DNA from 2 places in the Actinomadura sp. ATCC 39365 genome. Region 2 is predicted to be linked to the other one. Evidence: riboswitches for the same ligand, from Rfam matches in the RefSeq annotation. Region 2 holds a riboswitch; the other holds the start of a gene.
What was found. A riboswitch is a leader RNA that binds a small molecule or an ion and turns the genes downstream of it on or off. The one in region 2 is predicted to bind cobalamin.
Positions count from the first base shown of each region.

Region 1: another riboswitch for cobalamin. It lies ahead of cobN (cobaltochelatase subunit CobN); the one in region 2 lies ahead of ACNF49_RS27560 (ribonucleoside-diphosphate reductase subunit alpha).

Region 1 covers NZ_CP184335.1:5,231,743-5,235,947, forward strand. Annotated here, with positions in the region: gene ACNF49_RS25725 (precorrin-2 C(20)-methyltransferase) at 1-67, opposite strand, end outside; gene ACNF49_RS25730 (precorrin-8X methylmutase) at 73-693, opposite strand; gene cobG (precorrin-3B synthase) at 690-1,847, opposite strand; cobalamin riboswitch at 1,879-2,060, shown strand; gene cobN (cobaltochelatase subunit CobN) at 2,099-4,205, shown strand, end outside.
Region 2 covers NZ_CP184335.1:5,640,877-5,645,081, forward strand. Annotated here, with positions in the region: gene ACNF49_RS27550 (hypothetical protein) at 1-177, opposite strand, end outside; gene ACNF49_RS27555 (alpha/beta hydrolase) at 219-1,241, opposite strand; cobalamin riboswitch at 1,451-1,655, shown strand; gene ACNF49_RS27560 (ribonucleoside-diphosphate reductase subunit alpha) at 1,785-4,190, shown strand; gene ACNF49_RS27565 (ribonucleotide-diphosphate reductase subunit beta) at 4,172-4,205, shown strand, end outside.

The sequences.
Region 1 (4,205 bases), 410 kb from region 2:
CCGTCCTGACCGTGACCAGCTCGGGGTCGCCGGGACCGAGGCCGACCCCGTACAGGCGTCCTGTCATCGTCCTCACTCCGTCTCGTTCGCGATGGCGTTGATCGCGGCCGCCGTCATCGCACTGCCGCCGCGGCGGCCGTGCACCACCAGGTACTCCAGGTCGCTGTCGGCCAGCGCCTGCTTGGACTCGGCCGCGCCGATGAAGCCGACCGGGATGCCGAGCACGGCCGCGGGGCGTCCCGCGCCCTCGGCCACCAGCTCCAGCAGCCGGAACAGGGCGGTCGGCGCGTTGCCGATCGCCACCACCGCGCCCTCCAGGCGGTCGCGCCACAGCTCCAGGGCCGCGGCGCTGCGGGTGGTGCCGAGGCGTTCGGCCAGCTCGGGCACGCGCGGATCGCCCAGCGTGCACAGCACCTCGTTGCCCGCCGGCAGCCTGCGCCGGGTCACGCCGGAGGCGACCATCATGGCGTCGCACAACACCGGCGCGCCGCCGCGCAGCGCCTCCCTGGCCCGCGCGACCACCCGCGGGGACCAGGCCAGGTCGGTCACGAGGTCGGTCATGCCGCACGCGTGGATCATGCGCACCGCCACCTGGGCGACCTCGGGCGGCAGGCCCGTGAGGTCGCTCTCGGCGCGGATGGTCGCGAACGAGCGCCGGTAGATCTCGGCACCGTCGCGGATGTAGTCGCTCACTCCTGGCGTTCCTCGTATCCCTTGATCGTCGCGATCATCTGGCGGACCGGGCCGCGAGGCAGGCCGCAGCGCCGCTCGCAACCGGCCCAATGGACGGGCGTGGCGGGCGCGCGGCCGAGGCCGCGCACCCATAGCCGGGCATCCGCCCGCACGTCGGCGAGCGCCTTCGCGCAGCCGGGACGGCCGGTGCAGGCGGTGACCCCGGCCCAGGGGGAGTCCGGGTCGGTGTCGAGCCCGATGGCGGCCAGCGCCCGCTCGACCCGGTCCGCCTCGCCGGGGGAGAGGTCCGGCAGGACGACGGTCCGCCAGGGTGTCAGGCGCACCGGCCGCCCGATGTCCGCGAGGGCTCCGGCCTGGGCGGACGTCAGACGGCCGAGCGGCACGAGGGCCTCGATCGCCACGCGGCCGTCCCGCTGCGCGATCCTGCCCGCGGACGGGCGGCGCGCGGCGGCCGGGGCGGGCGGTGCGTCCGTCCGGCCTGGTTGGCCGTCGCGCAGGCGGGCGGCGATCCTGACGGGGCCGTCCGGCAGCTCGCGGATGCGCCAGGCGCGCGGGCCGTCGGGGGACAGCTCGTCCAGGAACGCCTCGGCGGCGTCGATCATGAGCGGGACGGCCGCGTCCGGGGCGACGGTCAGCCCGGTGTCGGCGCCGGCGAGCAGCAGCCGCCCGGTCGCCACGTAGGTGACGTCCGCGCCGAGCCCGGCGACGTCCCGCGTGCCGTCGTCCAGGGCGAACAGGAAGCGCCCCGGCAGGGCGGCCAGCCGGGGCCGCGCGCACAGCGCCCGGTCCAGGGCGTCCGCCATCGCCAGCACGTCCAGCAGCCCGTCCGGCCCGCGCCCGCTCAGCGGCGAGGCCAGGATGTTGCGCACCCGCTCGTGCGCGGGCGACGGCAGCAGCCCGGCCGCCGCGATCCGCCCGGCGAAGACCTCGGGCGAGCGCAGCCCCCGCACCTGGACGTTCGCCCGCGACGTCAGCTCGATCACACCCGTTCCCAGCTCGGCCGCGCACCCGGCGAGCACGCGGAGCCGCGCGGCCGACACCGCGCCGCCGGGCAGGCGCACACGGGCGAGCGGGCCGTCGGCGGCCTCGTGCACCTGGAGCGCCCCCGGACAGGCATCGGGACGCGTACGTCCAGAAGATTCACCTACGGGCACGAAGGGATCGTAACGCCACTTCTGGGACGGGGCGCTCCTGTCGTAAGCTTCGGCGTAGGCGATGGCAATGGGAGGAAGCCGGTGCGAAACCGGCGCGGTCCCGCCACTGTGACCGGGGAGCGAACCCCACCACGAGGCCACTGCCCGGAGACGGGCGGGAAGGCCGGGGTGAGCGTCGATCCGGGAGCCAGGAGACTCCTGCCGTCGTGTCACCCGCGACCGGGGCGAGGACCCCGAGGGAGGAATGCGCCGTGCCTGGCGACAGCCGTACCGTTCTGCTGCTCTCCACCTCCGACACCGACCTGCTGAGCGCTCGCGCCTGCGGCGCGGGCTACCGTCTGGGCAATCCCGCCCGGCTGACCGCCGAGGACGTCCCCGGCCTGACGGAGGGGACCGACCTCGTCGTGGTGCGCCTGCTGGGCGGGCGGCGGGCCTGGGCCGAAGGGCTCGACGCGCTGCTGGCCGGGCCGCGCCCGGTGGTGGTGCTGGGCGGGGAGCAGGCTCCCGACGCCGAGCTGATGGAGCTGTCCACGGTCAGCGGCGGGGTGTGCGCCGAGGCGCACGCCTACCTGGCCTATGGCGGCCCGGCCAACCTGGCCCAGCTGCACGCGTTCCTGTCCGACACCGTCCTGCTGACCGGGCACGGGTTCGAGCCGCCCGCCCCGGCCCCCACCTGGGGAAGGCTGGACCGCCCTGCCAGGACCGCCGGCGGTCCCGTGGTGGGGGTGCTCTACTACCGGGCCCACCACATGGCCGGCAACACCGCCTTCGTCGAGGCGTTGTGCGACGCCGTCGAGGACGCGGGCGGGCAGGCGCTGCCGGTCTTCTGCTCGTCCCTGCGCGCGGCCGAGCCGGAGCTGCTGGACACGCTGCGCGCGGCGGACGCGCTGGTCGTCACGGTGCTGGCGGCAGGTGGCTCCCGTCCGGCCACCGCCGGAGCGGGCGGCGACGACGAGGCATGGGACGTCGGCGCGCTGGCCGAGCTCGACGTGCCGATCCTGCAGGGACTCTGCCTGACCACCACCCGGCAGGCATGGGAGGAGAACGACGACGGGCTGTCGCCGCTGGACGCCGCCTCCCAGGTGGCGATCCCGGAGTTCGACGGGCGGATCATCACGGTGCCGTTCTCGTTCAAGGAGATCGACCCCGACGGGCTGACCGTCTACGTCGCCGATCCCGAGCGGGCCGCCCGGGTGGCGGGCATCGCGGTGCGCCACGGCCTGCTGCGGCACACCCCTCCCGCCGAACGGCGGCTGGTGGTGATGTTGTCGGCGTACCCGACCAAGCACTCCCGCGTCGGCAACGCGGTCGGGCTGGACACCCCCGCGAGCACCGTCCGGCTGCTGGCCCGCCTCGCCGAGGCGGGTTACGACCTGGGCGACGGCTTCCCCGGCGTGGCCGACCAGGACGGCGACGCGCTCATCCACGCGCTGATCGCCGCCGGCGGCCAGGACCAGGACTGGCTGACCGAGGAGCACCTGGCGGGCAACCCGGTCCGCATCTCCGCCGCCTCCTACGAGCGGTGGTACCGGACGCTGCCCGCGGCCCTGCGCGAGGGGATGGAGCGCCACTGGGGGCCGCCGCCCGGAGAGTTGTTCGTGCACGAGGGCGACATCGTGCTGGCCGCGCTGCGGGCCGGGAACCTCGTGGTGATGGTGCAGCCGCCGCGCGGCTTCGGGGAGAACCCGATCGCCATCTACCACGACCCCGACCTGCCGCCCAGCCACCACTACCTGGCCGCCTACCGCTGGCTGTCGGCCGAGTTCGGCGCGCACGCGATGGTGCACGTCGGCAAGCACGGCAATCTGGAGTGGCTGCCCGGCAAGTCGGCGGGGATGTCCGCCGCGTGCGGCACCGACGCGGCCATCGGCGACCTGCCGCTGATCTACCCCTTCCTCGTCAACGACCCGGGCGAGGGCACGCAGGCCAAGCGGCGCGCGCACGCCGTGCTGGTGGACCACCTGGTGCCGCCGATGGCCCGCGCCGACACCTACGGCGACATCGCCCGGCTGGAGCAGCTGCTGGACGAGCACGCCACGATCGCCGCCATGGACCCCGCCAAGCTGCCCGCGATCCGGGCGCAGATCTGGACGCTGATCCAGGCCGCCCGGCTGGACCACGACCTCGGGCTGGCCGACCGGCCGCACGACAGCGAGTTCGACGACCTCATCCTGCACGTGGACGGCTGGCTGTGCGAGGTGAAGGACGCGCAGATCCGCGACGGCCTGCACGTCCTCGGCCAGGCGCCCACCGGCCAGGTGCGGGTGGACCTGGTGCTGGCCATGTTGCGCGCCCGGCAGATGTGGGGCGGCAGGGAGACGCTGCCCGGCCTGCGTGAGGCGCTCGGCCTGGCCGAGG
Region 2 (4,205 bases):
CCGCGTCCGGCTGCGCAACATGACGAACGCGAGCACCGCCAGCGTGGCCACGGTGGCGTTGCTGACGGCCTCCGCGGTGGCGATGCCCGCGACGTCCAGGACGCTCACGACGACCGCCACCGACAGGGCGACGAGGATGTCGACGTTGACGCCGATCCAGGCGAGGATGCGCTTCACTGACCGTCCCATCACGAGGGGCCACGGGGTGACACCCCGAATCATGAAGCAGAACCCGGCGGCACGCGAGGGGCCGGCCCGTCCCGCCGGCCCGCTCCGGTCGCGGGGTTACGCGGTGAGGGCGTCGTGGAGGAAGCGGCGGATGTCCGCCCGCGCGTCCTCGGCCTGGGGGCCAGGACCGGCATGCTGAGGAAGGCGTGCCCGGCCCCCGGGTACTCGGCCAGGCGGGCGGGGGTGCCGGCGGCCCGCAGCGCCTCGGCGTAGCGGCGGCCGTGGTCGGCGATCGGGTCGTGGGTCGGCACCGCCACGAGCGCCGGGGCCAGCCCACCCAGGTCGTCGGCGTGCAGCGGGGAGAGCGCGCGGGCGTCCGTTCCCTCGGGCACGGCGAGCCGGTGGAACAACCGCAACACCGGCACGCTGAGCGTCGGGGTGTCGGCGTACTGGGTCATCGAGGGATGGTCGAACATCGTCCCGGCCACCTCCACGGCGGGGTTGACCAGCACCTGGGCCTTCAGGGGCAGGCCGGCGTCGCGTGCCCTGATCGCCGCCAGGGCGCAGATCAGGCCGCCGCAGCTCTCGCCGAACAGGACGGCCCGCGCCGGGTCGACGCCCCACTGCGCGGCGTTGTCCAGCACGTGCCGGAGCACGTCCCAGCCGTCGTCGGCGGCGGCGGCCAGCGGCGTGCGCCAGTCGAGGAGGCGGTGGTCCACCGAGACGACGACGGCGGGCAGGTGGGCGGCGAGGTGGCTGTTGACCCAGTCGCTCTGCGGCGCCGTGCCGACGAAGCCGCCGCCGTGCACGTGGAGCACGAGCGGCAGCGCGTCCCCGCCGCCCGGCTCGGCCACGGCTCGCGGCCGGTGGACCCGGACGGGGACGTCGCGGCCGGGCAGCGCCACCGTCCGCCAGTCGATGGTGGCGCCGGGGTCCGGCCGGCCGGTGATCGCCTGCGCCTCGACGGAGGCGCGCAGCCGGTTCTCCGCCTCGACGTAGGCGGCCAGTTCGGCGGCGGTGACGTTGTCCCAGTCCGGCGTGACCGGACGCAGGCCGGTGGAGGTCTCGCTCATGGTCGTCCCCTCAGGTTTTCGCTACTTGAAGTTTCGATACCTAAGGTAGCGAAAACGTGGCATCACGGGCTTGTGACGTCGATCACATCCGTCCGCCCGCGGGCATGCGAACAGGACGGCCTGGCCGGCCTCGCGGCGGGCGAGGGGGTCGGAGTGTGGGTTCTTCGTAACACGACATGTTGGGTGTGACTTTTTGATCCGCCCTATATATGGTGTCTCCCGCAGCCGGTTCGGTCGCCCCGCCAGGGCGGCCGAGGCAAGAGGGAACCCGGTGGAAATCCGGGACTGCCCCGCAGCGGTGAGTGGGAACGACCGCCGTCAGACGCACTGGGCCGAAGGCCCGGGAAGCGACGGCCAGTAGGCAGCGACAGCATGCCCATGAGTCCGAAGACCTGCCGGCGCGCCGCGCGCGATCATGCGTGCGCGGCTGCTCCGAGGCCGCGCGGGACGGTGGACGGCACTGGCGAGAGGGCTGTGGCGCCTCGCCGTCCGCCTCCTGCGCGCGTTCTCGGCGACTGACCGAGTTCACGAGGGGAGAGCGCAGTGACGGTCACAGGGGACCCGATGACGGACCTGGCCGAGACGGCGCGGGCGGACGCCGACAGGTCCGCGCCGCGACGCGTCCAGATGCAGGTGCGCAAGCGCAACGGCACCGCCGAGCCGGTCGACGTCAACAAGATCGTACGTGCGGTGGAGCACTGGGCGACCGATCTGACGGACATCGACCCGATGCGGGTGGCCACCAAGACGATCAGCGGCCTCTACGACGGGGCCACCACCGCCGAGCTGGACCGGCTGTCCATCCAGACGGCCGCCGAGATGATCGGCGAGGAGCCGCAGTACTCGCGCCTGGCCGCGCGGCTGCTGTCGGGCTACATCGACAAGGAGGTCCGCGGGCAGGGCGTGGCCTCCTTCAGCCAGGCGATCCGGCTGGGCCACGCCGAGGGGCTCGTCGGCGACGAGACCGCCGAGTTCGTCAACGCCAACGCCCGCAAGCTCGACGACGCCGTCGACGTCACCGCCGACCTGCGGTTCGAGTACTTCGGGCTGCGCACGGTCTATGACCGTTACCTGCTGCGCCACCCGTCCACCCGGCTGGTGGTGGAGACGCCGCAGTACTGGCTGCTGCGCGTGGCCTGCGGGCTGGCCGAGACGCCCGCCGAGGCCGTCGGCTTCTACCGGCTCATGTCGTCGCTGGCCTATCTGCCCAGCTCGCCGACGCTGTTCAACTCCGGCACCCGGCACACCCAGATGTCCTCCTGCTACCTGGTCGACTCGCCCCGTGACGAGATCGGCTCCATCTACGACCGTTACGCCCAGGTGGCGCAGCTGTCGAAGTTCGCCGGCGGGATCGGCATCTCCTGGTCACGGGTGCGCTCCCGGGGCGCGCTGATCCGCGGCACGAACGGGCACTCCAACGGCATCGTCCCGTGGCTGCGCACGCTCGACGCGTCGGTGGCCGCCGTCAACCAGGGCGGCCGGCGCAAGGGCGCCGCCTGCGTCTACCTGGAGCCCTGGCATCCGGACGTCGAGGAGTTCCTGGAGCTGCGCGACAACACCGGCGAGGACGCCCGCCGCACCCACAACCTCAACCTGGCCAACTGGATCCCCGACGAGTTCATGCGCCGCGTCGAGGCCGACGGCACCTGGTCGCTGTTCGACCCCGACCAGGTCCCGGAGCTGCCCGACCTGTGGGGCGAGGCGTTCGAGGAGGCCTACCGCGCCGCCGAGCGCGACGGCCGGTACGTCCGGCAGGTCAAGGCCCGCGACCTGTACGCCAAGATGATGCGCACCCTCGCCCAGACCGGCAACGGCTGGATGACCTTCAAGGACGCCGCCAACCGCCTGTGCAACCAGGCGGCCGAGCCCGGCAACGTGGTGCACCTGTCCAACCTGTGCACCGAGATCGTCGAGGTGTCCAGCGACGCCGAGACCGCGGTCTGCAACCTGGGCTCGGTCAACCTCGCCGCCCATCTGACGGGCGCCGGGCCCGACGGCGGCATCGACTGGGAGCGGCTGCGCGCCACCGTCCGCACCGCGGTCACCTTCCTCGACCGGGTGATCGACATCAACTACTACCCGAGCGAGCAGGCCGCGGCCAGCAACCCGCGCTGGCGCCCGGTCGGCCTCGGCGTGATGGGGCTGCAGGACGTCTTCTTCGCCCTGCGCCTGCCGTTCGACTCGGCCGAGGCCAAGGAGCTGTCCACCCGGATCGCCGAGGAGATCTACCTGTCGGCGCTGGAGACCTCCGCCGGCCTGGCCGAGCGCTTCGGCGCCCACCCCGCCTACGACCAGACGTGGGCGGCGCGCGGCCGGCTCCAGCACGACCTGTGGGGCGAGAGCGGCACCCAGGCCGAGCGCTGGGACGCGGTCCGCGAGCGCATCGCCGCCCACGGCCTGCGCAACTCGCTGCTGATCGCGATCGCGCCGACCGCCACCATCGCCTCGATCGTCGGCTGCTACGAGTGCATCGAGCCGCAGGTGTCCAACCTGTTCAAGCGCGAGACCCTGAGCGGGGAGTTCCTGCAGATCAACAACGCGCTGGTGGCCGAGCTGAAGTCGCGCGGCCTGTGGGACGAGCGCGTCCGGGCGGCCATCAAGCAGGCCGAGGGCTCGGTGCAGGGCATCGCCGAGCTGCCGGAGGACGTGCGCCGGCTGTTCCGCACCGCGTGGGAGCTGCCGCAGCGCGCCCTGATCGACATGGCCGCCGCGCGGTCGCCGTTCATCGACCAGAGCCAGTCGCTCAACCTGTTCATGAGCGCGCCGACGATCGACAAGCTCTCCTCGATGTACCTGTACGCCTGGAAGTCCGGCCTGAAGACCACCTACTACCTGCGCTCGCGACCGGCCACCCGCATCCAGCAGGCCACCGTGCCCCTGGTGAACAAGTCCGAGGAAGCCCTGGTCTGCTCCCTGGAGAACCCCGAGTCGTGCGAAGCCTGCCAGTGACCCCCGAGGAGAACC